DNA from 3 places in the Pandoraea sp. PE-S2R-1 genome. Region 1 is predicted to be linked to each of the others. Evidence: predicted binding sites of a transcription regulator. Region 1 holds the regulator's gene; each other region holds the start of a gene.
The links. Region 1 encodes LexA, which represses DNA repair genes until DNA is damaged. Its sites were predicted from a motif close to ACTGTATNNNNATACAGT; they were not measured.
Positions count from the first base shown of each region.

Region 2: a site for LexA is predicted at 2,051-2,068, ahead of recA (recombinase RecA). Genes of this name have one in related genera too.
Region 3: a site for LexA is predicted at 1,819-1,836, ahead of CDV44_RS26730 (DUF2471 family protein). Genes of this name have one in related genera too.

Region 1 covers NZ_NGUR01000012.1:103,717-107,905, forward strand. Annotated here, with positions in the region: gene cysT (sulfate ABC transporter permease subunit CysT) at 1-195, opposite strand, end outside; gene CDV44_RS15635 (sulfate ABC transporter substrate-binding protein) at 228-1,259, opposite strand; gene lexA (transcriptional repressor LexA) at 1,518-2,171, shown strand; gene CDV44_RS15645 (hypothetical protein) at 2,345-2,761, shown strand; gene CDV44_RS15650 (enoyl-CoA hydratase/isomerase family protein) at 2,794-3,915, opposite strand; gene typA (translational GTPase TypA) at 4,105-4,189, opposite strand, start outside.
Region 2 covers NZ_NGUR01000005.1:178,332-182,520, reverse strand. Annotated here, with positions in the region: gene recX (recombination regulator RecX) at 257-802, opposite strand; gene recA (recombinase RecA) at 931-1,995, opposite strand; gene CDV44_RS02045 (response regulator transcription factor) at 2,197-2,886, shown strand; gene CDV44_RS02040 (sensor histidine kinase) at 3,045-4,189, shown strand, end outside.
Region 3 covers NZ_NGUR01000019.1:119,149-123,337, reverse strand. Annotated here, with positions in the region: gene CDV44_RS26735 (exonuclease domain-containing protein) at 1-1,244, opposite strand, end outside; gene CDV44_RS26730 (DUF2471 family protein) at 1,232-1,789, opposite strand; gene CDV44_RS26725 (glutathione S-transferase C-terminal domain-containing protein) at 1,939-2,646, shown strand; gene CDV44_RS26720 (GGDEF domain-containing protein) at 2,721-3,899, opposite strand; gene CDV44_RS26715 (DUF4019 domain-containing protein) at 4,022-4,189, shown strand, end outside.

The sequences.
Region 1 (4,189 bases):
ATACGACGCCAGCACGCGCGGCGAACTCACGGCGGTGACAAAACTCGCCCAATCGAGCGAGCTAGCCTTGATGAAGACCATCAGCAACGGCACCAGCACGACCAGACTCAGGTACGCCACGGTGTAGCCCATCGTCAGGCCGAAGCCCGGCAATGCACTCGGCTTACGCCAGATTGGAAACAGTGCGGTACTCATGCGATGGTCCCCTTCGTTCCTTTTTTTCTGAATTACTTCTTGGTGTAGATCTGATCGAAGATGCCGCCGTCAGCGAAGTGCTTGGCCTGCGTCTTGGTCCAGCCGCCGAGATCGGCATCCACCGTGTACAACTTGAGCTTCGGATACTGCGACGCGTACTTCTTGGCGATTTCCGGCGAACGCGGACGATAGAAGTGCTTCGCGGCAATCTCCTGCCCTTGCGGCGAGTACAGCCATTGGAGGTAGGCTTCGGCCACCTTGCGCGTGCCATGCTTGTCGACGTTCTTGTCAACCACGGCCACCGGCGGCTCCGTCAGAATCGACGACGACGGCACCACGATGTCGAACTTGTCCGGACCGAGATCCTTCACCGACAGCAGCGCTTCGTTTTCCCAGGCGATCAGCACGTCGCCGATGCCGCGCTCGACGAACGTCGTCGTCGCGCCGCGTGCGCCCGAGTCCAGCACGCCCACGTTCTTGTAGATCGCCTTGACGAAGTCCTGCGCCTTCTGTTCATTACCGCCCGGTGCCTTGAGCGCGAACAGCCATGCGGCGAGGTAGTTCCAGCGGGCGCCGGCCGACGTCTTCGGGTTCGGCGTCACGACGCTGATGCCCGGCTTGGCCAGATCGTCCCAGTCCTTGATGTTCTTGGGGTTGCCCTTGCGCACGAGCAGCACGATGGTCGACGTGTACGGCGTGGCGTTGTCCGGCAGGCGCTTCTGCCAGTCCTTGTTCACCAGACCGGCTTGCGCGAGTTCGTCGATGTCGGCAGAAATACCGAGCGTGACCACATCGGCCGGTGCGCCATCGAGCACCGTGCGGGCTTGCTTGCCCGAACCGCCGTGCGAGGCCTTCAGCGTGACGGTGTCACCCGTGGTCTGTTTGTAATGGGCTTCGAAAGCCTTGTTGTAATCGGCATAAAGCTCACGCGTCGGGTCGTACGACACGTTGAGCAGCGAAAAGCTTGCCGCTTGTGCCTGTACCGTCATGCCGACGGACAGTGCGATAGCGCCCAGTGCGGTCGCCAGTTTCTTAGCTTTCGAACCCCGTGCTGCAATGCTCATGACTTTCGCTCCTTTTTTGCTTTCGTGTGGTAGGAGGCCAGTCTAGGGGGGCGGCTAAATAATTAAAAATAATATTTTGGCTTTTGTTTATACCGGAATAAGGATTAGAGATTTTGTGCTGAGGGATGAGAGGCACCGGTTTGCGGCAGAAATCGGGGTATTTGACCGCGAAGCTCATGAAGTACTTGAAGTTTTCGCTTGCGCTTTTGGAAACACTGTATAAAAATACAGCCACCTGTGCTTCCATACAGTGATGCCATGATCAAACTTACCGCACGTCAACAGCAGGTCTACGAACTGGTTCGCCAGGCCATTGAGCGCACCGGCTTCCCGCCGACACGCGCAGAGATTGCCGCCGAGCTGGGCTTCTCTTCGGCCAATGCGGCCGAGGAACATCTGCGGGCGCTGGCGCGCAAGGGTGTGATCGAGCTTTCCGCCGGGCAATCGCGCGGCATCCGGCTCAAACGTCTCGATGAGGCGGGCGGCGTGCATCAGTTCACGCTGCCGCATATGGGGCTGATGCAACTCTCGCTGCCGCTCGTCGGGCGCGTGGCCGCAGGCAGCCCGATTCTGGCGCAGGAGCATATCGAACGCAATTTCCAGTGCGATCCGAACATGTTTGCCCGTCAGCCCGATTACCTGCTGAAAGTGCGCGGGATGTCGATGCGCGATGCCGGCATTCTCGACGGTGATCTGCTGGCCGTGCAGAAAGCCGCAGATGCGCGCGAAGGACAAATCGTCGTGGCGCGTATCGGCGACGACGTCACGGTCAAGCGCTTCCACCGCGTGAAGGGCGGCGTGGAGCTGATTGCCGAGAACCCTGACTTCGAGAACATCAACGTCAACGAAGGCAGTGGTGATTTTGCGCTGGAAGGGATCGCGGTCGGCCTGATTCGCAATAACGATCTCTAGGCGCAAGCCAAAGGCGCGCAACGACTTCACGTCGCGCGCCATTCCCTGACGATCAAGTAACGCTGATTTGCGCCGGGCTGGGTCCGGCGCCCGTGCCCTGCTGCGCCTGCGATTTGTGAAGCGATGCGACAGGACACCTCTCTCCAACCGCTATTGGAAGAAGGAAACGCATCATGGCTCGACTCTTTGGTTTGCTGCGCACGTCCCTCGGTCAACCTCGCATTCGCACGGCCACCGCCTCAGCGCAGGCGCGTCTGTCTGCGGTGTATGGCCTGTCGGCCTTGTCCGGACCGTTCGCGGCCGCACCGGCCATCGCACGTTCTTACACGGTCCCGGCGCGTACCCGCACCACCGCCCTGCCCCGCGCTATCGCTTCCGTTGTCAGTTCGGCTGCGCGTCGCGCCTGCCCCGCTGCGCAAGCGGTCAAGGCATCGCGAAATGTGCGTGAATTGCAGACACGCCGCGACGCGCATGACGATGTGCGCGTCTATCGTGACGTCTCGCACATCGTGATGGTCGGCAGCATCGCCGACATCTGTCGCAAACTCGATCAGGCCGTTGGCGAGCAGTTTTGTCAGGCAGCGGTGTAGGCGCGTGTATTCGCGCGTAGGCGCGGCGTCTTTTACTCGCCCAGCGTTGCCAACGGGTGATCGGCACCACCACGCTCGCCATCGAAGAACCGGGCAACGTCTGCCGGTTTGACGTCTTCGATGCGAGCGTGTTGCCAACGCGGTGTGTGGTCTTTATCGACCACGAGGGCGCGAATGCCCTCAACACCTTCGGCACCCGTGCGCCCATCCAGATTGAAAACGCAGCGCATCATCAGCCATTCTTCCCGCAGGTCTTCCGCCAGCGACAATTTGCGAGCACGCCGCACTTGCTCCAGCGTGACGCACACCATCAGCGGTGAGCGCTTGTTACGCAGCAGGTCCTCGGTTTCCTGCGCCCAGCCGGCATATTCGCAACGCGCTTCACGCGCCAGCGAATGCAGAATTGCCGTGGCGTCAGCATGACTGAAGTGCGTGTCGATGACGTCACGCAGTGCCGCGAGCTTGCCCTGAACCAGCCCAACCGGCGGCAGACTTTCGCGCGCGAAATTGCGGGCTGCATTCAGCACGGCATCGCTATCTTGCCAGTCCCCCGTTGCCAGTTGCTCGCATAGCGCCGACAGCGACGCACGCGGCATCACCACGTCGGCCAGACCGATCTCGCAGGCGTCAACGGCGCCGAACACCGCGCCCGTCATGCCGAGATATTCACCGAGGTGCCCCGCGAGATTCGCGAGGAAGAACCCGCCGCCAACATCGGGAAACAGGCCGATGGCTGTCTCCGGCATCGCCATGCGTGTGGCTTCGGTCACGATGCGCAACGCTGCGCCTTGCGAGATCCCCATGCCACCGCCCATCACCACACCATCCATCAACGCGATGTACGGCTTCGGATATGTGGCGATGGTGTAGTTCAGCGTGTATTCGTCGGTGAAGAAGTCCATGATGCCCGCCGTCGCTTCGCCACCCCGGCTGACGACTTCATGGAAATAGCGAATGTCACCGCCTGCGCACAAGCCCTTCTCGCCTTCTCCCTGCAACACGACGCCCAGCACTTGGGGATCGTCTCGCCAGACGTGCAAAGCGCTGGCGATCGCACGAATCATGTCGTGCGAGAGTGCGTTAAGCGCCTTCGGGCGTGCGAGCGTGATGAAACCGATACGGCCACGAATCTCAGTGCGAACAAACTCAGTCATGTCGAATAGCTAGATCGAGGGGGTTGATGTGAAGTGGGAACGTACAAAGTGACTCGGCCGGGTCGAAAACGCACGGGCGCGTCAAATAAAAAAGCCGGCGCTGAGCACCGGCTTTCTTTCCAACAGACTGGCATCGGCAACCGGACGGGAGACTCCCATTGGCTGCCGAGCCTATCGCCGGCGACGACCTTACGACGCGTCGCGCGAAGCGCGCTTGCGCTCGTGTTCCTTGAGGTAACGCTTGCGCAGACGAATCGTCTTCGGCGTGACTTCA
Region 2 (4,189 bases), on a different contig from region 1:
CTGCCGCAGTGCAGCAGACGCCCGCTGCATAAGGCTCGATTACCCGACCCATCGGTCGGGTTATGCGAATTTCGAGGTCGCGGCGAGCATGGTGCGACGCCACAACCCGATAAGCGCGCAACCAAGGTGTCATGCGAGTTTCCGTGCCGCGTCATACGTCACGTGACGTGCCTCGCAAGCCCTCACGAACGGCGCACATTGCCGATGAATGGCCGCCTATTCATGAGAAACATTTTTTGCGCTCGCCGGATGCGGCTCAGTCGTCGTCCAGGAATTCGTCGGCGCCCCGTACGATTTTGCTGATAACGGTACGCGAAAAGCCACGCGATGCGAGAAAGCGCATCTGCTTGGCGCGCGCCTCGGGGGTGGTGGCAACTTCGCCGAACTTGCGTTGCCAGACGGCACGCGCGCGGGACAACTCAGTCTCGCGCAATTGCTCGGCCAGCGCGGAGACGGTGTCCGGGTCGACCTGATGTTGTTTGAGTTCGCCGACGATACGCGACGTACCGAGCCGCGACGAGCGGCGGTGCACCACACTTTCCGCAAACCGCTCGTTGGACAACCAGCGTTCGGCCTCAAGCGTGTCGAGCAGACGATCCAGTGCTTCGGGGTCCTCGGCATCGGCGTACGGCATCAGCTTGCGGCGCAATTCCGCACGGCTGTATTCCCGGCGCGACAGATAGCCCATGGCGCGGCCTTTGAGACTGAGCACCGGTTTTCGCGAGCGCTTGACCGCCACCGCGTCGTCACCCGGCGGAGGCGGCGGATCTTGCGGGTTGCGGGGAGGACGTCGATTGATCATGAAAAGAGCGCGCGGATAGGACTAGAACGAGACCAAAACGAGACCAGAACGGCAAAAGCAAAACAACAAACAAAAACGGCAACGCGACGCCGTATCAGCGTCGCGTTGCCGTATTGACTCGGGGGTCATCAGACCTCGTCGTCTGCTTCGATCTCGCCGGTCTCGTTGATCGCCGTCACGCCGAGCGATGCACGCACCTTGTTTTCGATCTCGTGGCCGATGTCAGGATTTTCACGCAGGAATTCGCGCGCGTTGTCCTTACCTTGGCCGATCTTCTCGCCGTTGTAGCTATACCAGGCGCCCGACTTTTCGACGATCTTCGCGGTCACGCCCAGATCGATGATTTCGCCTTCGCGCGAGATGCCCTGACCGTACAGGATGTCGAAGATGGCTTCGCGGAACGGCGGCGCCACCTTGTTCTTGACGACCTTCACGCGGGTTTCGTTACCAACGACTTCGTCGCCCTTCTTGATCGAACCGATACGGCGGATGTCCAGACGCACCGAGGCGTAGAACTTCAGCGCGTTACCGCCCGTCGTCGTTTCCGGGTTGCCGAACATCACGCCGATCTTCATCCGGATCTGGTTGATGAAGATAACCGTGCAGTTCGTCCGCTTGATCGTGCCGGTGAGCTTGCGCAGCGCCTGCGACATCAGACGGGCTTGCAGGCCCGGCAGCGAGTCGCCCATTTCGCCTTCGATTTCGGCCTTCGGCACCAGGGCCGCCACCGAGTCGATCACGATGAGGTCGATCGAGCCCGAACGCACCAGCGCGTCGGCGATTTCCAATGCTTGTTCACCGGTGTCCGGCTGCGAAATCAGCAGTTCCGGGACCGAAACGCCCAGCTTGCTGGCGTAGCCGACGTCGAGGGCGTGTTCTGCGTCGATGAACGCGCAGGTGCCGCCGATCTTTTGCATTTCCGCCACGACTTGCAGCGTGAGCGTCGTCTTGCCCGACGATTCCGGGCCGTAGATTTCGATCACACGGCCGCGCGGCAGGCCACCGACGCCGAGCGCGATGTCCAGACCCAGCGAGCCGGTCGAGACGACCTGGATGTCAGCTTCGACCTCGCTGTCGCCCAGACGCATGATCGAGCCCTTGCCGAATTGCTTTTCGATCTGCGCGAGGGCAGCGGCGAGCGCCTTGCCCTTCTCGGCCGACAGATTGGCAGACCCTTTCTTGCTTTCTTCCATGAATCGTCCTTTGATATGATGAGCGAGACGGCTCGAGTGAGGCGTGAATGCCAGCACTGTATAAAAAAACAGTGCTTTTGGCAAGTGCCTGTTGTCCGAAAGCGCCGAAACGACAAAAAAAGCCGCGAACCACGCGCCGCAACATCACAGGAGACACGCCGCAGCCGTCAGGCTCCGGTGCCTAACAAGCCTATCACGCCCATGCGAATTCTCATCGCAGAGGATGACAGCATTCTGGCTGACGCCCTGACCCGCTCGCTGCGTCAGGGAGGCTACGCCGTCGATCACGTCAAAACCGGGCTCGAAGCCGACTCCGCGCTGTCCGCCCAGACGTTCGATCTGCTGATTCTCGATCTTGGTTTGCCCCGCCTGCCTGGCCACGAAGTCCTGCGCCGGTTGCGCGCACGAAATTCCCATTTGCCTGTATTGATCCTGACCGCGTCGGACAGCGTCGATGCGCGCGTGAAAGGGCTCGATCTCGGCGCCGACGACTATATGGCGAAGCCGTTTGCACTCGCCGAACTCGAAGCGCGCGTGCGAGCGCTTACGCGGCGCGGCGCGGGCGGCGGCTCGACCGTGATCCGGCACGGCCCGCTCAGTTTCGATCAGGTCGGGCGCACTGCCTATATTCATGAGCAGATGCTGGATCTGTCGGCGCGCGAGCTCGAACTGCTCGAAGTGCTGCTGCTGCGCACCGGCCGGCTCGTCTCGAAGGAGCAGCTCGTCGACCATCTGTGCGGCTGGGGCGAAGAGGTGAGCAACAACGCCATCGAGGTGTACATGCACCGGCTGCGCAAGAAGATCGAGCCGAGTGGCGTGCGCATTGCGACGATCCGCGGACTGGGCTACTGTCTGGAAAAACCCGCCACCGCGCCTGCCAATGCGGCGTGATGGGGTGCGACGCGGGGGTGTGACGCGATCTGCCCCACGGGATGCCACCCGGACGACGGCCGCAGATCAAGTGAACCCGGCGTGATGACCGCCAAGCGTCACCGGCCGGACACCAGCGCCTTCAGAGACGCAAGGCCCGCCAGAAATTCCGAGGTTTTATGCGCCTGAGTCTTCGTCATCATCGCGATGCCAACACGGCGAACACGGCGGGCGGCTCTCGGCCGTCGCGTTCGTCAAGTTCGTCAAGTTCGGCATACGACGACGCCTTCCCGCCCGACATCGAAGAACCGTCGCTCGACTCGGCCGACACCACCGACCCGTTCGACCCTTACGCCGATCCCTTCACGCGCCCCGGCTTCGGCGCGCCGCTCGAGCGCGAAGCCGAGCCCCCGCCCCGCTCGCTGTTCGGCGAGATTCTCGACTGGATGCTCGCGCCGTTGCTGCTGCTCTGGCCGATGAGCATTGCGGTGACGTATCTCGTCGCCAAGTCGATTGCCAACGGCCCCTTTGATCGCGCCCTCGAAACCAACACTTACGTGCTTGCCCAGCAGGTCCATACCGATCGCGGACAAGTCACGTTGACGCTGCCCATGCCCGCGCGCGATCTGCTGCGCGCCGACGCGACCGACAGTGTCTACTTTCAGGTACTTGGCGCGAAGGGCGAACTCGTAGCCGGCACCGCCGACTTGCCGCTGCCTCATGAAGACGACCGCCCGCAGCCGGGTGTCGTGCAATTTCGCGACGAAACCCTCGGTGGCAACGACATTCGCGTAGCGTTCACTTATGTCGATCTGCCGCGTCTCGAACCGAAAGGCGGCATGGCGCTCGCTCAAGTCGCCGAGACACTCGACAAGCGCAGCCAACTGGCGAACGAAATCATCAAGGGCGTGATCCTGCCGCAGTTCGTCATCCTGCCGCTGGCCATCGTGCTTGTCTGGTTCGGGCTGTCGCGCGGCCTCGCCCCGTTGCATGCGTTGCAGGAACACATTCGCGCGCGGCGTCCCGACGATCTCTCGCCACTCGAAGCCCGGCAAGCGCCGCCGGAGATTGCCCCGCTCGTGAATTCGCTGAACGATCTGCTGGGGCGGCTTGAGACAAACATGAAGCTCCAGCAGCGCTTCATCGCCGACGCCGCCCATCAATTGAAGACGCCGCTCGCGGGGCTGCGCATGCAAGCCGAGCTGGCGTTGCGGCAAACATCGCCCGATGAATTGCGCCGCTCGCTCTCGCAGATCGCCGTGAGTTCCGAGCAGGCAGCACGCCTCGTCAATCAGTTGCTGGCACTGGCCCGCGCAGAAAACAG
Region 3 (4,189 bases), on a different contig from region 1:
TCGTAGGGCCACGTCTGCAATTGCAGGGTGGCGAGCGCTTCGCGCAGGCGCGCCGTGTGCGGGGCCAGGGGCGCTGCACCGGTACACACGCCGTCGCAGCGTTTGACCTGATAGCCGAAGCAGGGGCGTCCCGCCTCGCTTTTCTCCAGCCCGAGCTGGGCACAGCAAAGCCGATGCTCGTCGGCGAGCGACCGCAGTGCCATTTCTGCCCGGTTGCGCGACGAGAACGTGCCGTAGAGCGTGCCCGCACTGGCAAAGTCCACGGTGCGGGCGTTCACGAGTTGCGGCGTGTCGCTCTGCGCATCCATCTGCCAGCTATAGAGACTGGCCGAGCGACGCAGCATCCGGTTATGAATCGGCTGCAACTGTTTGACGAGTTGCGATTCCAGCAGCAACGCCCCGAGTTCGCCCGCCGTGCGCCGCGCTTCCACGCGGCGAATTTCCTGCGAGATCCGCAAGTCTTTGGCGACCTGATGGTCGCTTGAGAAGTGAGAACGCACGCGCGCGCGAATGTCGACGCTCTTGCCGACGTAGAGCAACGTATCGCCTTCGCCATAGAACAGATAGACGCCGGGGGTATCCGGCAGGGCGTCGATGGCTTCGTCCGGCAACTGTGGCGGCTGGCTGGCGCGTTTGGTCACACGCTGTACCGCTTGGTCGATCAACGCCGGTTGATAGAGCGTGTGCAGCTTTTGCCAGAACTGCCAGAGCAGATCGGCATCGGCGAGCGCGCGGTGGCGACCCAGCGGTTCGAGGCCGAAGCGTGCGATCAGCGCGTCGAGCCCGTGGCGCGCGGCGGCCGGAAACAACAGCCGCGACAGCCGCACGGTACACAGAACGTCGGCCTGAAACGGGATACCGGCGCGACGGAATTCATTCTTGAGAAAGCCGTAATCGAAGCGCGCGTTGTGGGCGACGAACAACTTGCCATGCAGCCGTTCGGCGAGCCCTTGCGCCAGCGTGTCGAACGACGGCTGACCCCGCACCATCTCGTTGGTGATGCCGGTCAGTTGCTGAATGAAAGGGGGAATCGATTCGGCAGGGTCGAGCAACGTACTCCATTGCTCGATGCCGTTCGGTCCGACCTCGACCACGCCGATTTCGGTGATCCGGTCGGACAACGCATTGCCGCCAGTGGTCTCAAGATCGACGAACACCATCGGCGCAGACAGCGACCGGGCGAGCTCGTCCGGATCGACTGGGTCGACCGGATCGACTAGATCGACTGGATTCAGGCCGGGCATGCCGGGCCACCGGCGTGGGGCGATGACGAACGTGGGGTGGACTTGATACCTTTCGCCGCAGCAAAATTCGCGGTGTCTTCAGGGCTATCGTCGCCAGCGAATGCGGCCACGATGGCGCGGAACACGGCGGGTGTCGGCGCGTCGGGCCAATGCAGGTCGACGTTGGCGTCGAGTGCCGGCAACTCGCCCGCGCGACGCAGGGCTTCATCGCCCGGCAAGCGCAACACGTGCGCAAGCACCCACGCCTCGTGACGCGCATGCAGTCCGATGTCCGCCTCGGCTTCGTCGGCGATGGCCACGAGCGTGCGCCAGTCGAGCGCCATGACGGTCGTGGTGACATTGGCGGCAGTGGTGACATTGGCGGCAGTGGTGGCCGCGGTGTCAGCGGTGGCAGCGGCAGCGTCATTGCCCTCGGCACGCGCGGACAGCTCACCCGCGAGCGTGCGGTGATGCTGCGCATAACGCGCGGCAATCTCGCGCACGACGCCCGCAAGATCCCGCTCGGCGGCGCTTAGCGCCAGTTGATCCCAGTCGATTGTTTCCATGAGAAGGTTCCTCGATTGGGTGACATGATACTGTATAAAATCACAGTGCGCGAGTGACGTGGACGCGACATTGTTCGCCGGGGCGCGCACTCATGTAATACTCTGCGCCATCCGTATTCATCCCCTTTTTGCGCAGGAGTTTGGCCAAGATGTTGACCCTGTACACCTTTGGTCCGGCGTTCGGACTGCCCGATGCCAGCCCGTTTGTCATCAAAGCGCAGATGCTGCTCAAGCTGGCCGGGCTGCCTTATCAGACGGACCGCGGCGGCTTTCGGCGCGCCCCCAAAGGCAAGCTGCCGTTTGTCGACGACGACGGGCAGATCGTGCCGGACTCGACGTTGATTCGCCTGCACATCGAACGAAAGTACGGGTTCGACTTCGACGCCAGCCTGACACCCGAACAGCGTGGCGCGGCGTGGATGTTCGAGAAGGCGCTGGAGGATCACTTCTATTGGTATGTGGTGCAGGCGCGCTGGTGCGACGACGAGAATTTCGCCAAGGGTCCTGCGTCGTACTTCAAGTCGATTCCATGGCCGGTGCGCCCGGTGGCGGAATCGTTCATCCGCCGCAAGATCCGCACCACGCTGCAAGGTCAGGGCACGCAGCGCTACTCACCCGCGGAGCAACAGCAGTTGCTGGCCCGTGGTGCTCAGGCGGCCGCCCAATTGCTCGGCGACAAACCGTATTTCTTTGGAAATTCGCCTTGCGGCGCGGATGCCACGGCATTTGCGTTCATCGCGAGCGCGATGGCGCCGCAGTTCAAGCATCTGTTGCGTGACGAGATCGACAATCACCCGAATCTCACGGAATACGTCGCGCGCATGCGTCGCGAGTTCTTCCCGGATATCGCCAACTGACGCCGGTTGCGGCCGACCCGCATCAAGTCACGTCAGCACGTCGATATTCGGCCCGGTCTTAACCGCTTAACGCCTCAACCCGCCTCTGACGCCGTCTCGTCGCTCGACAGTACATCGGAGAGCACGAGATTGCGCCCGGAGATCTTCGCGGCATACAGGGCGCGGTCGGCGCGCATGCACAGCGCTTCCAGACTCTCATGCTCGTGCCACGTCGCGACACCCCCGCTCAGCGTGTAGTGACAGACGCCGAACGGCCCCGCCACGAGATGCCGGCTCACCTGCGCGCGCAGGCGCTCGGCAATGCGAATGGCACCCGCCGTATCGGTGCCGGGTAACAGCACGGCAAACTCCTCGCCGCCCAGCCGCCCGAAGATATCGCCTTCGCGCAAACCGTCGCGCACCAGTTTGACGAACTCGCGCAGCACGGTGTCGCCGCCCGCGTGGCCGTAGGTGTCGTTGATCTGCTTGAAGTGATCGAGGTCGATGACCACGATCGACAACGGCCAGCCGTGCGACAGCGCCCGCGCCATCTCCTGCCGGGCGAGCAGATCGAAATGCTTGCGCGAGAGTGCGCCCGTCAGATAGTCGCGATTGGCGGCTTCTTCCGCCGTGGCCAGCATGGCGTCGTGAATCATCATGACGGAACCCATCGTCATCGCCGGCATGACGACCGCGCCGATGGTGAGCATGACGGCGTTGAACGTCGACGCCCCCATCAGCTCGGGGCCGGGCGCGGGTGCCCAGCCGAACACGGCACCCCGCACGATGTGTCCGATGGCAAATGCCGTGGCGAGTCCCGCCGTGAGCCAATAGTTATAGGGATGCCGCCGTGGCGGGATGTGCCGCATGATAAGCACGGCCGTGGCGAGCAGGACCACCGCGTGATACGCCGAGACAATGACGACCCGCAACTGTGTGTTCTCGCTGCCGTAGAACCAGAACAACATGGACCCGGCCAACACGCCGAGCGACGCGCCGAGCACCGGCCAGTGCGGTGACTGGCCGAGGTAGCGGGCACAACCGGCGTAATAGAGCAGCAGGCCGCCGCCAAGCATGACGTTGGCAACGGGAATCGAAAGGAAGTCGGGGACGTGGCCGCGCAGGGCGAACAGTGGCAACGAGATGAGCACCGCCACGTTGGCCCAGCACCACTCGCGCACTCCCGCGACGCGCGAGCGTACCAGCGAGCCGATGATCAGCAACATCATGAAGCTGAGCAGGGCAGTGATCGCGAGCAGAGACGTCGTCAACATGGGGAAGGCCGGCGGGGGGAGGCGGGCATGTGTAGTGCATTGTAATGTACGACGCTGTGCGCGTTACACACCAGTAGAATGGCCGGGTTAAGGTTTACCGTCTATCTTCTGGAGCTTTTGTCATGTCGATGTCCTGCCTTCACCGTTTCCTGACACTCACGCTTGCCGTGGCCGCTGGTCTGAGCGCAGCCGCGGTGCAGGCGCAGGAGCCGATGACACGGCGCTCGGCCCAGCCGCCGCTGTTTGCGACGCCGGCCAGCGGCGTGAGTGCCCCGGCAAGCGACATCAAC